2 regions of the Nocardiopsis deserti genome follow, and region 1 is predicted to be linked to the other one. Evidence: predicted binding sites of a transcription regulator. Region 1 holds the regulator's gene; the other holds the start of a gene.
The links. The regulator LexA, encoded in region 1, represses DNA repair genes until DNA is damaged. The targets are predictions, from matches to a motif close to TCGAACANNTGTTCGA.
Positions count from the first base shown of each region.

Region 2: a site for LexA is predicted at 2,478-2,493, ahead of FYW99_RS30315 (DUF5131 family protein). Genes of this name have one in related genera too.

Region 1 covers NZ_VWVS01000013.1:69,409-76,429, forward strand. The annotation lists gene leuS (leucine--tRNA ligase) at 1-209, shown strand, start outside; gene FYW99_RS17170 (carbohydrate kinase family protein) at 296-886, shown strand; gene FYW99_RS17175 (hypothetical protein) at 1,162-1,788, shown strand; gene FYW99_RS17180 (alpha/beta hydrolase family protein) at 1,802-2,893, opposite strand; gene lexA (transcriptional repressor LexA) at 3,002-3,721, opposite strand; gene nrdR (transcriptional regulator NrdR) at 4,374-4,877, shown strand; gene FYW99_RS17195 (vitamin B12-dependent ribonucleotide reductase) at 4,985-7,021, shown strand, end outside.
Region 2 covers NZ_VWVS01000032.1:19,129-26,149, forward strand. The annotation lists gene FYW99_RS30300 (TetR/AcrR family transcriptional regulator) at 1-7, opposite strand, end outside; gene FYW99_RS30305 (nuclear transport factor 2 family protein) at 93-560, opposite strand; partial or broken gene FYW99_RS30310 (IS701 family transposase) at 787-2,098, opposite strand; gene FYW99_RS30315 (DUF5131 family protein) at 2,578-3,333, shown strand; gene tcmP (three-Cys-motif partner protein TcmP) at 3,330-4,448, opposite strand; gene FYW99_RS30330 (CG0192-related protein) at 5,421-5,984, opposite strand; gene FYW99_RS30335 (molybdopterin-containing oxidoreductase family protein) at 6,981-7,021, shown strand, end outside.

The DNA of each region.
Region 1 (7,021 bases):
CGGCCCTGCTGGTGCAGGAGTCCGTGACCTGCGTGGTGCAGGTGCAGAGCAAGGTCCGTGACAAGCTGTCCGTGGCGCCCGACATCGACCCGGCGGAGCTGGAGCGGCTGGCCCTGGCCTCGGAGAAGGCACAGGGCTTCATCGGCGACAAGCAGATCCGCAAGGTGGTCGTGCGCGCGCCCAAGCTGGTGAACATCGTCGTCGGCTGACCAGGCACACCGGAGGCGGCGGCCGCGTGCAGCGGCCGCCGCCCGTGTGCGGTCGGCGCGGTGACCGACAGGGAGGCGGTGGCCGGGTGGGTCCCCTCGCGCGGGTGGCCGTGATCGGCGCGGGCACGGTGGTGCTGTCCGCGGTGGCGATCGGCGGCGGACTGTGGCTGTCCGGGGACGACCCGGGCGTGCCCGAGAGCGGCGACGCCCACGCCGCCGCGCCCGGGTGCGCGGTGGTCTCGGACGCGCTCGTCACCGGCCTCGTGCCGGGCGCGGTCCTGGAGTCCTCCGAGCACGGTCCCCTGGCGGACGGCGACAGCACCACGTGCTCGTGGTCCTCCGCCGGCCTGGCCGACGGGCCACAGGGGGTGCTCCGGCTGGACCTGTCCGCCCGTTTCACCGACACCACGGGCGAGGAGCCGGTCACCGGCGCCCAGCGGGCGCGGGAGGCCTACACCGCCCTGGTACCGGCGCGCGGCGAGGCCGTGGAGCTGCCCGCAGGGGAGGGCCGGGTGTGGCGCGGCCAGGTGCCCGGCACCGCGGAGCTGGCCTTCCCCGCCGACAACCTGCTGGTGCGGGTGTCCTACGCCGGGACCTCCGGCACCGAGCCGGTCGGATTCGGCGAGGCCCGGGACCTGGCAGTGGAGTTCGCCGTGCAGCTCGGAGAGGCCCTGTGAGCGACCAGCACCCCGATGCGCGGGACCCCGAACAGCCCCAGGCACACCAGCCTCCGCAACCTCAGTCCCAGTGGGAGCACGAGGGGCCACAGCCGCAGGGGCCACAGGAACCTTCGCAGGCGCACGAGCACCAGCAGCCTCCGCCACCGCCCCAGGCACGACAGCCCCACGGGCAACAACAGACCTACCACCCCCACCAGGCCCCGCAGGGGCAGTATCCGCCGCCCCCCAACCCCCCGTGGCAGCAGCCCCGCCCCCAGCAGCCCGCACCCGAGGTGGTGGCCTCCGTCCAGCCGCAGAGCCGGGGCTGCGCCACCGTCGCCGTGGTCGCCGCAGTCCTGGTGCTGGCCGTGCTCGCCGCCGGGGCGATCTGGTACGTGGTGGCGCGCGACAACCCGGAGACGGGCGCCTTCGGGGCGGCGCCCGAGTGCTCCGTCGCCGAGACCGGGACGCTGGACGAACTCGTGCCCGGCCACGAGCTGGAGGTCGAGGAGCCGGTCGGCAGCGTACAGGAGGCGTTCGGCTCGGGCTGGCAGTGCCGGTGGGCGACCCCCGGCGGCCCGGGCGAGCGGGTCCCGGCCACCGCGACGCTGGTGGCGGTGGCCGCCCCCGACCCGGGCGGCGTCACGACGGCCGTCGACAACCTGCGCACCACCACCTCCCGGTACGAGACGCAGGAGCTGGAAGGCGTCGGCGAGGAGGCGGTCGCCTGGGTGCAGGAGGACCCGTACACGGTCGCCTGCGTCGGCGCCCGGGTGTCCAACCTGTACCTGGAGACCTGTTACAGCGTGGCGGCCAGCTACGACGCGCAGAACCCGGGAGACCGGGAGCGCATGGTCACGGGCGCCAAGGAGCTCGCGCTGTCCGTGACGGAGGCGCTGCCGGACTCCATTCCCGAGTGAGGCCCCGGCGCGGCTACCAGGCCGTGCCCAGGAACTCCTCCAGCGCGGGTGCGACCTCCTCGGCGAAGGGGCGCTGCTCGTCCAGGACCGTGGCCCCGGGCTCGTCCAGGTAGCGGCGGAAGACGTGGTCGGTGTCGGGGACGTCCACCCGCCGGGCGCCCTCCAGACCGGTCATCAGCCGGTCCACGTCATCCCGGGAGACCTGCGTGTCCTCCTCTCCCCACAGCACCAGCACCGGGGTCCCCCCGGGCAGGTCCTCCGCCAGTTCGACGGGGTCGAAGGCGTCCATGTAGGCCAGGAAGTCCTCGTTGGCGAGGGTGTAGACGCCGAACACGCCCCCGCTGGGCATCTCCACGTCGCTGAGCGCACGCCCGGACCTGATCGCGGCCCGTCCGGCGCGGGCGTCGGAGAGCAGCTGGACCACCTGCCTCTCCTCCACCTGGCCCGAGGCCTCGACGGTACGCATCTGCTCGGTGAGCTGGCGGTCGACCAGGTCGAGGTAGCGCGTACCGGGAGGCGCGGCGAGCACGAGCGCGGGGGAGGGGTGCTCCGCACCGATGAGCTCGTGGGCGCGCAGCGCGTACAGGGCGCCCTCGCTGTGCCCGACGACGACCACCCGCTCGGGGTCCACCTCGGGCTGGGCGACGAGCTCCTCGTAGGCGGCCGCGACCTGCTCGTCGAAGATCACGGGGTCCACAGGTGCGATCTCACCGGGACCCGGCGTCTCGAAGTCCGGACCGCTGCCGTACTTGTCGTAGCGCAGCGAGGCCACCCCGACGTCGGCGAGCACGCGGGACAGGTTCTGGTTGGTACCGGCGTTGGGGCGCACGGAGCTGTTGCCGTCGCGGTCGGTGGGACCGCTGCCGGAGATGATGAGCGCGCCCGGAACGGTGCCGGAGACGCCCTCGGGCATCCGGAAGGTGCCCGACACCTGGTGCCCGCCGCCCTCGAAGGCCACCTCGCGTTCGACGCCGCCGACCCCCGGTGCCTCGGCGGCCCCGTCGTCGGCGGGGGCGCAGGCGGCGGTGGACAACAGGACGGCGCTGACCGCACCGACCAACGCGGTACGCCAGCGGGCGGCGGGGGAGGAGGCACGTGTGAACACCTCCTCAGACTAGCGGCCCGCGCCCGTCGGCCCCGCGTCGTCCACAGGGGGAAGCGCCCCCGATCCCTCCGAGGGGAGAGGGACCGGAGGCGCGGGTACGCGGGCCCTTCAGACGCGGCGCATGACCGCGACCACCTTGCCGAGGATGGTGGCGTCGTCGCCGTTGATCGGCTCGTAGGCCTCGTTGCGCGGCATCAGCCACACGTGGCCGCCCTCCTCGCGGCGCAGCACCTTGACGGTCGCCTCGTCGTCGAGCAGCGCCGCCACGATGTCGCCGTTGTTGGCGTCCTGCTGCTGGCGCACCACCACCATGTCGCCGTCGGTGATGGCGGCGTCGGTCATCGAGTCACCGACGACGGTGAGCATGAACAGGCGCCCCTCACCCACCAGCTGACGCGGCAGGGCGAGCACGTCCTCCACCGACTCCTCGGCCAGGATCGGACCGCCGGCGGCGATCCGGCCGACCAGCGGCACGGCGGCGGCGCGTGAGAGGTCGATGTCCTCGGGGACCAGGGTCCGCCCGGAGGCGCGCCCGGGCGTGCGCAGCTCGACCGCGCGCGGCCGGTTCTGGTCACGGTGCAGGTAGCCCTTGCGCTGGAGGACCTTGAGCTGGTGCGCCACGCTGGACGGGCTGGACAGGCCGACCGCTTCCCCGATTTCCCTTATCGACGGGGGGAAACCCCGTTCCCGGACATAGCGCTGGATGCAGTTCAGCACGCTCTGCTGGCGTGCGGTGAGTTTGGGGGCTTCGGGCGTGGACCCGCCCGCGTTCTCCGCTGGTGCGAGAACGGTGGCGGTATCTGCGGTTCCGGGATTCTCCTCCGGCACGGCCGGGCCTCCTCGGCATTCGGTTCGGTCAGGGCCTGCTTGTGTGACTGGCCACCCCCGGTCCGCGACCGTGCCGACCTGGGGGTCCACGTGATGGCGAAACCGGTGTGAAATCAAGGTCAACTTTAGTCGTTGCACACGGTGATATCAAACAAGCGTTCGAGGCCGGGGGAAATTGCCGCCGCGCGTATTCGCGGTCAATTTCCGGCCTGCACTTACGTGTGTACACGCGTTCACGCACTGTTGTCCCCGGAATGTGCGAACGCGTGCCCGCGACAGCGGTTCCGGCCAGGCGCGGGGGTCTTATCCTGGGGCGTCGGCTCGACCGAAATCCCGGTGGCGCCGGGATTCCGGTGCCCGCCGCCGGGGGCGCGGCGGCTCCGGTCGGCGACGCTATCCTTGACCGCGGTGCCGGGTCCCCGGAGCAGTCCGACCGCGCCGAATCCCCCCGCCCCACCCCGCCGCCGCGGGTCGCGACGCCGCGCGGTCGCTCGCCCGTGTCGGAACACACCCGCGCCAGGGTTGCGGCGGGTCAGGAAGGAGTCTAGGTTCGACCACAACATCTGGTGTTGCGACAGGAGTGGTTGCCCAGAAGTTGTGGTTTAGTGGTACCTAGGCGTTGTCGTTCGGTGAGAGAAGCAGGTGAACCAGGGTGCACTGTCCGTTCTGTCGCCATCCGGACACCAGGGTGATCGACAGCAGGTCCACCGACGACGGCGCGGCCATCCGGCGCCGCCGGTCCTGCCCCGTCTGCGAGCGCAGGTTCACCACCCAGGAGACCGTCCTGCTGATGGTGGCCAAGCGCTCGGGGGTCACCGAGCCCTTCAGCCGGACCAAGATCATCGCCGGGGTGCGCCGGGCCTGCCAGGGCCGTCCCGTCTCCGAGGACGCCCTGGCCAAGCTCGGCCAGCAGGTCGAGGAGGAGATCCGCGGCCGCGGCGTGGCCGAGGTCCCGGCCCACGAGATCGGCCTGGCCATCCTCGGCCCGATGCGTGACCTGGACGAGGTCGCCTACCTGCACTTCGCCAGCGTCTACCGCGGCTTCGAGAGCCTCTCCGACTTCGAGGCCGAGATCGCCAGCCTGCGCCAGGACCGCGAGGCCGAGACCGACAGGGGCGCCGGGGCCGACGGCCGGAGCGGCGCCACCACGGGATAGCGCCCCCGCGGCCGCACACCGACCGCGCGCGGGGCCACACCACTCCCGGTACAGAGGACGCCGGGCACGGTCGGTGACCGTGCCCACGAGTGAGGGGAGGCCCGGCGATGACGGAAACCGCCAGCGGCCCGGCCGGACGCAAGGGCAAGGGAAGCCGCAAGGGGATCAGGGTGAAGCGGGTCTTCACCTCCCCGGGCACGCACCCCTACGACTCCCTGGAGTGGGAGCGCCGCGACGTCGTCATGACCAACTGGCGCGACGGCACGGTCAACTTCGAGCAGCGCGGAGTGGAGTTCCCCACCTCCTGGTCGATGAACGCCACCCAGATCGTGGCGAGCAAGTACTTCCGCGGCGCGGTCGGCACCCCCGAGCGCGAGTGGAGCCTCAAACAGCTCATCGACCGCGTCGTCGGCGTCTACACCGAGACCGGCCGCGAGCACGGCTACTTCGCCTCCGCCGAGGACGCCGAGGTCTTCGACCACGAGCTCAAGCACGCCCTCGCCCACCAGCTGTTCAGCTTCAACTCCCCGGTGTGGTTCAACGTCGGTACGAGTGCAAAAGCCCAGGTCAGCGCGTGTTTTATCCTCTCCGTGGACGACACCATGGAGTCGATCCTGGACTGGTACAAGGAGGAGGGGATCATCTTCAAGGGCGGGTCCGGCGCGGGTGTGAACCTGTCGCGCATCCGCTCCAGCAAGGAGCTGCTCTCCTCCGGCGGGACCGCCTCCGGGCCCGTCTCCTTCATGCGCGGCGCCGACGCCTCGGCCGGGACCATCAAGTCCGGCGGCGCCACCCGCCGGGCCGCCAAGATGGTCGTGCTGGACGTCGACCACCCCGACATCGAGGACTTCGTCGAGACCAAGGCCCGCGAGGAGCACAAGATCCGTGCCCTGCGCGACGCCGGGTTCGACGTCGACCTCGGCGGCGACGACATGTTCAGCGTCCAGTACCAGAACGCCAACAACTCCGTGCGGGTCTCCGACGCGTTCATGCGCGCCGTGGAGAGCGGCTCGGACTTCGGCCTGACCTCGCGCACCACCGGAGAGGTCGTCGCCACGGTGGACGCCAGGGAGCTGTTCCAGCGCATGGCCAAGGCCGCCTGGGAGTGCGCGGACCCGGGCATCCAGTACGACGGCACGATCCAGGACTGGCACACCACACCCGAGAGCGGACGTATCAGTGCCAGCAATCCGTGCTCGGAATACCTCCATTTGGACGATTCGTCCTGCAACCTGGCCTCGATCAACCTGCTGAAGTTCCTGCGTGAGGACGACGCCTTCGACGTGGAGCGCTTCACCGCGCTCACCGAACTGGTCATCACGGCGATGGACGTCTCCATCACCTTCGCCGACTTCCCCACGGAGAAGATCGGAGAGACCACCCGCGCCTACCGGCAGCTCGGCATCGGTTACGCCAACCTGGGCGCCCTGCTCATGGCGACCGGCCACGCCTACGACTCCGAGGGCGGGCGCGCCGTCGCCGCCGCGGTGACCTCGCTGATGACCGGCACCGCCTACCGGCGCAGCGCCGAGCTGGCCGGGGTGGTCGGCCCCTACGACGGCTACCGGCGCAACGAGCAGGCCCACAAGCGGGTCATGCGCAAGCACGCCGCCGCCAACGACGACCTGCGCACCGTCGGAACCCTGGAGGAGCCGATCCACGCCTCGGCCACCCGTGAGTGGGCCGAGTGCCTCAGGATCGGCGAGCGCAACGGTTGGCGCAACGCCCAGGCGAGCCTTCTCGCGCCCACCGGGACCATAGGCTTCATGCTCGACTGCGACACCACCGGCATCGAGCCGGACTTCTCGCTGGTCAAGTTCAAGAAGCTGGTCGGCGGCGGCTCCATGCAGATCGTCAACCAGGCCATCCCGCGCGCGCTGGGCAACCTCGGCTACCAGGACGAGCAGGTCGAGGCCATCGTCGAGTACATCTCCGACAACGGCCACGTCGTGGACGCGCCCGGTCTGCGCACCGAGCACTACGAGGTGTTCGACTGCGCGATGGGGCGCCGCTACATCCGGCCCATGGGCCACGTGCGGATGATGGCCTCGGTGCAGCCCTTCCTGTCCGGCGCGATCTCCAAGACGGTGAACGTGCCGGAGGAGGCCTCGGTCGAGGACTTCGAGCACATCTACTTCGAGGGC
Region 2 (7,021 bases), on a different contig from region 1:
CGGGCATGTCTCCCAGTCTCTCACTGCGGAGTGGGACAGGGTGCAACGGGGCAAGACGGGTGGGTGACCCGTCTCACCCCGTCGAACCGGGATCAACGCTCCGAGGGCCACGACACGTCTTGGCCGTTGGCCGCCTCGTCGGGGGTCATGGCCTCGATGACCACGAGAGGATTCCAGTAGTCGACGAACTGCTCGACCAGGCCCGCCTCATCGAGGCGGATCACCGTGATGACTGTCTGCTCGTACGGCTTGCCGGTGCTGAGGGCGATTCCCTCCGAGCGGTATTCGGCGACCGCGGTCCGGGGGTTGGCCGTCTCGATGAACTTCACGTCGACGAATTTCACGTCGAAGGTCTGCGGGAAGCCGCGCATGTGGGCGATCAGCGCCTCGCGTCCCTGCACCAGGGTAGGCACACCGGCGGGGGCGAAGGGGAACTCGACCGTGCCGTCCGCGGCGTACAGCTCGATCCACTCGTCGATCTGGCCGGACGACACCAGCCGAAGGTGCTCTGCCAGGGCGTGCTGTGCGGGGGTGAGCTCGCGGGTCGGGTTGACGCTCATGAATACTCCTCTGTTAGTGGTTGAACAATAACAAACGTAACAGGGAGACCTCCGAGGAGTAAAGGTGAGGGCCGTCACGGCCCAGCCAGGACAGACGTCGGTAGTCCGACTCTGGTTTGGGAGGTGCAGCGCAGGAGCGGCACCGTTTGGATGACGGCTGTGTCCCGGGAAGTCACCACGTCCGCGCACGCGCACGACCTCGGGCGTACTGCTCTCGCGGCCCATCTCATGGGCGTCGATCACGACTCGTACCTAGTACTCCAGTACGGTTTCGTGATCTATCCAGCAGGATCGTCGTCGGTAGTGGCTGCGGCGGGCTGTTGCCTGGTGGCGTCTGCGCCAGTGGGACCAGTGCAGCAGTCTGCCCGCGGTCACGGCCGGTGCCGTGAGGACGGCGGCGAGCAGGTGGCGGATCTCGGGGACGGTCAACGTGATCGGGTCGCTGCCGCGGGTGGGGTGGAGTGGATCGACGGGCCGTTGTGGTGCCGGGTCGGCGGCAAGGGCGGTCAGGAACGCCAGCGCGAGCGTGATGTGCCGGTGCCAGGAGGTCCAGTTGCGGACCTGGTAGTGGTCGAGTCCGACCTGGCCCTTGCCTGGAAGCACTCCTCGACGCTCCAGCGGATCCCGGCGACGCGGACCAGTTCGGCCAGAGGCACTTCGGCGGGTGACCAGCACAGGTAGAAGGCGAGTTCACCGGTGGTGCGGTTGCGACGGATGAGCAGGTGGCGGTGGCAGTCGGTGCCGATGTGGATCCAGGCCCAGTCGTAGTGGCGCAGGCCCTTCGCACCGTTGCCTGCGCTGTGCCGCTGCCAGGCGGTGGCGGGCAGGCGTGCGGCGAGGGTGTCCGCGCGGATGGGGGTGCGGCCTGAGTTGATCCGCACCCTGGTCGAGCAGGCGACCGCGAGAACGTAGCCGGTCCCGCGTGCCTCCAGGGCGGCACGCAGTCGCGGGTCCTGGCCGTAGGCTTCATCACCGATCACCCACGGTGCCGGCACCCCGGTGTCCAGCGCGGCGGCGATCATCTCCCCGGCCAGGCGGGGCTTGGTCGCGAACCGGACTTCGTCGGGTATCCCGGCCACCCGGCGGCGTTCGGGATCGGTGCACCAGGACTGTTCGGGCAGGTAGAGGCGGCGGTCGATCAGGGCCCGTCCCCGGCTGGTGGCCAGGGCGAGGAAGACGCCGACCCGGGAGTTCTCAATGCGTCCCGCGGTGCCGGTGTACTGGCGCTGGACGCCCGCCGAGGCGCGGCCCTTCTTCACGAAGCCGGTCTCGTCCACGATCAGCACCGCGCCCTCGGTGCCGAGGTGTTCGACGGCGTAGGCCCGGATATCGTCACGGACGGCGTCGGCGTCCCAGCGGGCGTAGCGCAGCAGCCGCTGCATCGGGCCCGGCTGGGCCAAGCCGGCCTGTTCGGCCAGCTGCCAGCAGTTCTTCCGCTCGGTACGCGACAGCAGCCCGAGCAGATAGGCACGGGCCGTCCTCCGCGGTTCAACCCGGCTGAACCGGCCCGCGATCCGGTCCATGGCCTGCTCGAACATCGCCCGCCATCGGGCGCCGTCTATGCTGTGACCTGCGGCCACCGCACGATCGTCATGAGTCCACACAACCCTTGATGATCACGCGGTGGCCGTACCCGTTCCCAGCCGGGTCCGCGACAAGATCGCGAAGTCACACTGGAGTACTAGCTGCACTGTCCGCGTTCTTGCGCTCCTGGGGCGCCGCTCTGCTGGTATGGAGACAACGAAATCCATCCAGGCAAAGGGGGACTCTGGGAGACTGGGTGGTAGCTGTGGGCAACAGCTTCGCGGGCAACCGTCGACCGGACAGTGGAAACCAGTGAGGGGTGACGCATTGCGAGAGACCTGTGCAACCATCTTTCCGGGATCCTTTGCAACAGGCATCGCCTGTTGTTAACGTACGGACAGTTGTTCGAATAGAGCCTTGCTCATACTCACTGACTGACCGGCCCGCAGCTGGGGCCGCTTGCCCTTATCCGTCTTTGAAAGCTGGTGCCGCCGTGGCAGAACGAAGCTCGATCGAGTGGACCGAAGCCACCTGGAACCCCACCACCGGCTGCGACCGTGTCGCCTCTGGCTGCGACAACTGTTATGCCCTCACCTTGGCCAAACGTCTCAAGGCCATGGGTGCGGAGAAGTACCAAAACGACGGCGACCCACGCACCTCAGGCCCCGGGTTTGACGTGACCATCCACCCGCGAGCTTTGGACATCCCACGCAAATGGAAGAGCCCGCGTCTGGTCTTCGTCAACTCGATGAGCGACCTGTTCCACGCCCGGGTGCCCAAGGACTTCATCACCCAGGTCTTCGCCGTGATGGCCGAGACGCCCCAGCACACCTACCAGATCCTGACCAAGCGCTCTCTGCGCCTGGCCCGCCTCGCTGATCAACTGCCTTGGCCGCCCAACGTCTGGATGGGGGTCTCAGTGGAATCGGCTGATGTGCTCGAACGCGTTGACCACTTGCGCCGGGTTCCTGCGGCCGTACGGTTCTTGTCGTGTGAGCCGCTGCTGGGGCCGTTGCCGGAGCTGGACTTGTCTGGCATCGACTGGGTGATCGCCGGTGGTGAGAGCGGTCGCGGTCATCGTCCCATGCATATCGACTGGGTGCGCCAGATACGCGACGCTTGCCAGCAGAGCTCCACCGCCTTCTTTTTCAAGCAGTGGGGTGGACGTACCCCCAAGGCCAATGGGCGCCTCCTCGACGGGCGTACCTGGGATGAGAAGCCGCAGTCTCCCGTGTTGGCCAAAGGCTAGCCGTAGGCATCGGCATCACGAATGTCGTCGGGGGAATAGAAGCGCACCCGGCACCCCTCCGGCCATGGCGTGCGAGCCGTGATCGGTTCGATACGCATCGCCAGTCCTCGTTGAGCGAGTCGGTCCAGCACCTGGCGCAGGTGCCTGTCGACATACCGGTGCTCAGCTGCCTCCCGGGACAGCTGGGACCAGGCCCGTTCAGTCCCGGCATGGGCTTCGAGTGCGGCCTCCAGAGCGTCTACCACAGGGGAGTCAGCGAACAGGGTGTCAGCGGCTGCGGTGTCGGCCGAGGCACTGCGCCCGGTGTAGCTGTCCAGTTTCCAGCCCACCGGATTCCAGCACCTAAGCCCGGCTTCGCTGTGGGTGGCCATGATCAGGTGGTAGACCTCGGTGGTGTTGCTGACACGGACACCGAAGCTGCCCGTGAATAGACCGAGCTGCCGCAAACCCTCCTCGTAGGCCGAGGCGAAGGCAGCCTTCCTCGGGCCGTCCCCTGACACGGTCACCGCTGACTTCCAGTGCTCCCCATCGAAGCAACGGTCCATGGTTCTGTCGTATCCGTCTTTTTCGCAGAACCGATGCATGTACCCCGTGAAGAGGGTGAGGATGACTTCGTCGCGCCGGTTCTCGAGGCATCGGCGAACCAACTCGAAGGGAGCGTCCCTGATCTTGAACGGATCGATGATCCAGAGCACTGGACAACCCGGGTTGTCGCGCCGCGCAAGCGCTGACAGGCGTTCCTGGTGCCCAGCGAAGATCCCGGGTGGCTGGATCATGACGTTCAGGTTCTCGTCACGGGGAAGCTTGGCGAACTGCCGATGCAGCTCCTCGACACGATCGTCTCGTTCTTCCAGGCATATCAGGTCAAGCTTGTTGAACCTCGGACGCGAGTTGTGCTCCAGATAGGCCTTGGCAGCCAGGATAGGTGACCCCGGGGCCCCGTCTTCGTATATCCCCGGTCCAGAAAACGCGTCCACGATAGTCGCCTTCGGGAAACTCTGCAGGATCTTCGCCATCCAGCAGTTCATGTATTTTCGGTAGACGAGGTGCTTCACCTGCAAGTGCGGATCGCTGGACCAAATTGTTTTGCTATTGAGCTCTTCCGATCGCTTCAACCCGAGCTCCCTGCGACTCGAATCAATTATCACAACCGATACAAGTGTCATACATAGAAAACTTCGGGAGCAAGTACCACAGGAGCTAACGGTGGTCTTTGTCGGAGGCAGGATCAGGTCGGACTGTACTTGACCTGCTACTTCTTGCCTTGACCGCCCGCCGTGGCGGCCGGATGCGGTCATCTTGTTGGTAGGTCTTCCAAAGGCTGATGCGGATACGCTATGCACCGATGCGGCCCGCGAGTGGGGTTGTGGTGCGGTAGGCCAGATTTAGGCAGCCATCGTGGCGGTGGCAAGACCGGCGACGGCCACGATGACCCGGGCTGGCAGCGCTGGTACTCGGCGATCGGCTGTTACCCGCAGGCATCAGATGGATACAAGGTGTCAAGCCACGACCCGCAGCTCGAGTTCGAGCGGGTTCGGGAAGACGGTGGTCTCGTCGTAGGGAACGCCGTGCTGGAGGTAGTGGAACAGGCAGCCTACTCAGTTTTTCGTTATCTGCGTGGGGCTGGAGGATGGATCTTCAAGCCCACGTGGGTCAGGAAGGACCATGGAAGCCGATCGTCTTCGCAGACGCGATTGGTGCCTTGTTTGGCTGCGTCACCGACCTCTGCCAGGTGGTCACCGGCAGGGTTAGCCAGCTCCCGTGCCTTGATGGCTGACCACAACATCTCCACGGGGTTGAGCTCGGGAGCGTAGACAGGTAGCCGTTCCAGAGTAAGCCAGTACTGGCCTGATGCGTCCTGGGTTTTCTGGAGACGGGTTTCTAGATTTGGAGACCACGTATCCTCAAGGAGAACATCGTGTGACTTCGTGGCTACCCAGCCGAGTTCCGGTGCAAAGTGTTGGTCCTGGACGAAGCCGGACGTAGTACCGCGATGTGGCGCAGCCGCCTGGTGGGCGCCCCGATCAAGCGATCACTGATTGCTTGCGACTGCTGACCAGAGCACCCAACCCCTCAGGACGGTACATCTAGACCAGCACCGCGACCACCGCCTGTTCGTCGCCCCACCGGGCCCGGAGCCATCGTCTCCCCTCGGGGGCGGCTCCCAGGACACGCGGAAGCAGCATCTTCCTGTGTGGAATCAGTCGATCGGCGTCATTGGCGGTCTCTGGTTCACTGGAGACCAGGACCTGCTGGGGCCTCCGCTCCAGGAGGCGGCCTTCCTGCCAGACCTCCAGCTCCGCCTGTGCCTGCTCTCCGGCGAGGGCGCGCTGGAAGCAGGCGACGGCCACTGCGTCCTTGGTTCCGTCGTAGACCCAGCGTGTCCCCAGAGTGGAGTGCTCCAACGTGCCGACGAGGTGCTCTTCGTGACCGTGTAGGGGCTCGCCCCGGTAGGTCAGCGGCACGTGGAGCAATCGTGCCCCGCGTCGGAGCAGGAAGGCCTCCACGCCAACCTCCCCTTCCGGGTCGTCGAACCTGTACTTGCCGAGGTTCTCGTCGGACCCCTGACCCGCCCACGATTGGCTGTCCAACCAGGCGCTGATCAACGTCATTTTGCTCGGGGTGACAGTAGCTTTGTGAATGATCGCCATGGGCGCCAGTATCCGGCAGAAGTGTTCGTGGAGGAAGCTGACTTCCAACCCGGCCCTGGCATCTCGATTGCAGCACAGGACGCCTGCTCCTTCGCCCTTTCTTTTCTGCCGGGGCCATGCTATTGGCCCCTGCCGGGAAACTTGGAGCGCCTCACCCCTGGGACCAGGGCGTGCGGTATCTGGCGTTGCGCTGGGCCCAACTGCTGACCAGTGCTGGCCTCGGCCGTCGACGTTCCGGCGAGGAATTGCGCCGTGCGGATCCGTGCTGATCTTTCCCTCCCCAGGTCGAGGAAATCGGCCACATGCCGTCCTCCGGCTCACTGTGATAGCAGAACCCTGAGTTGACACGAACAGACACCATCTCAAGGTTTCCAGAAGGTGCATCCTTTTAATGTCTCCTTCTTGTATCAGGGTGTGGTAATGGAGCAGAGTCAGCTCCAGAAGCCCTGTCCTCTCGTGTGAGTAGAGATCTCCGCTGTGACCGGGTTCGGCCACAGTTTTGGTCTCTGTGCTTCTCTTTGCCCTCCTTTGGGACAGCTGTCCCGCTTTGGGTGGTGCACCTTCGCTCTGGCTGTGACCTGTGCTCGAGTATCCGCGAAGCAGCACGGTGATCGACCACTAATTCATGCGACGTGGGATGGCAAACGCCTCATGATCCACGGGGCTCATCCCAATGTCAAACAACAGGGAAGAAGGCAGGTATGTGCAATAACCGCCTACCACGAAAGGGTTGCTCTCTGAAGTGGAGGGTGGCAGCCTGGTGTGGCTCCAGGGCCTCAGTCTTTCCATGGTGGGTGTCGGGAGATTTTCTGGAGTGCAGGTGTGTCTTATAAAGATTTGGGTGCGATCATTTCTTTTGGGGCAGGGGTCGAAATCTGTCCTCGTGCCTGTCGCCCATGCACCAGGCGTGGCAAAGGGAGAATTCAGATGTCAGTCGAAAATCCGGGATCAAGTCGTCGTTCTTTCTTTCTCCAGGGCGGTCTCGTCGGAGGTGGTATGGCACTGGGCTTGCAAACTTCGTCTGCCCCGTCTCCGAC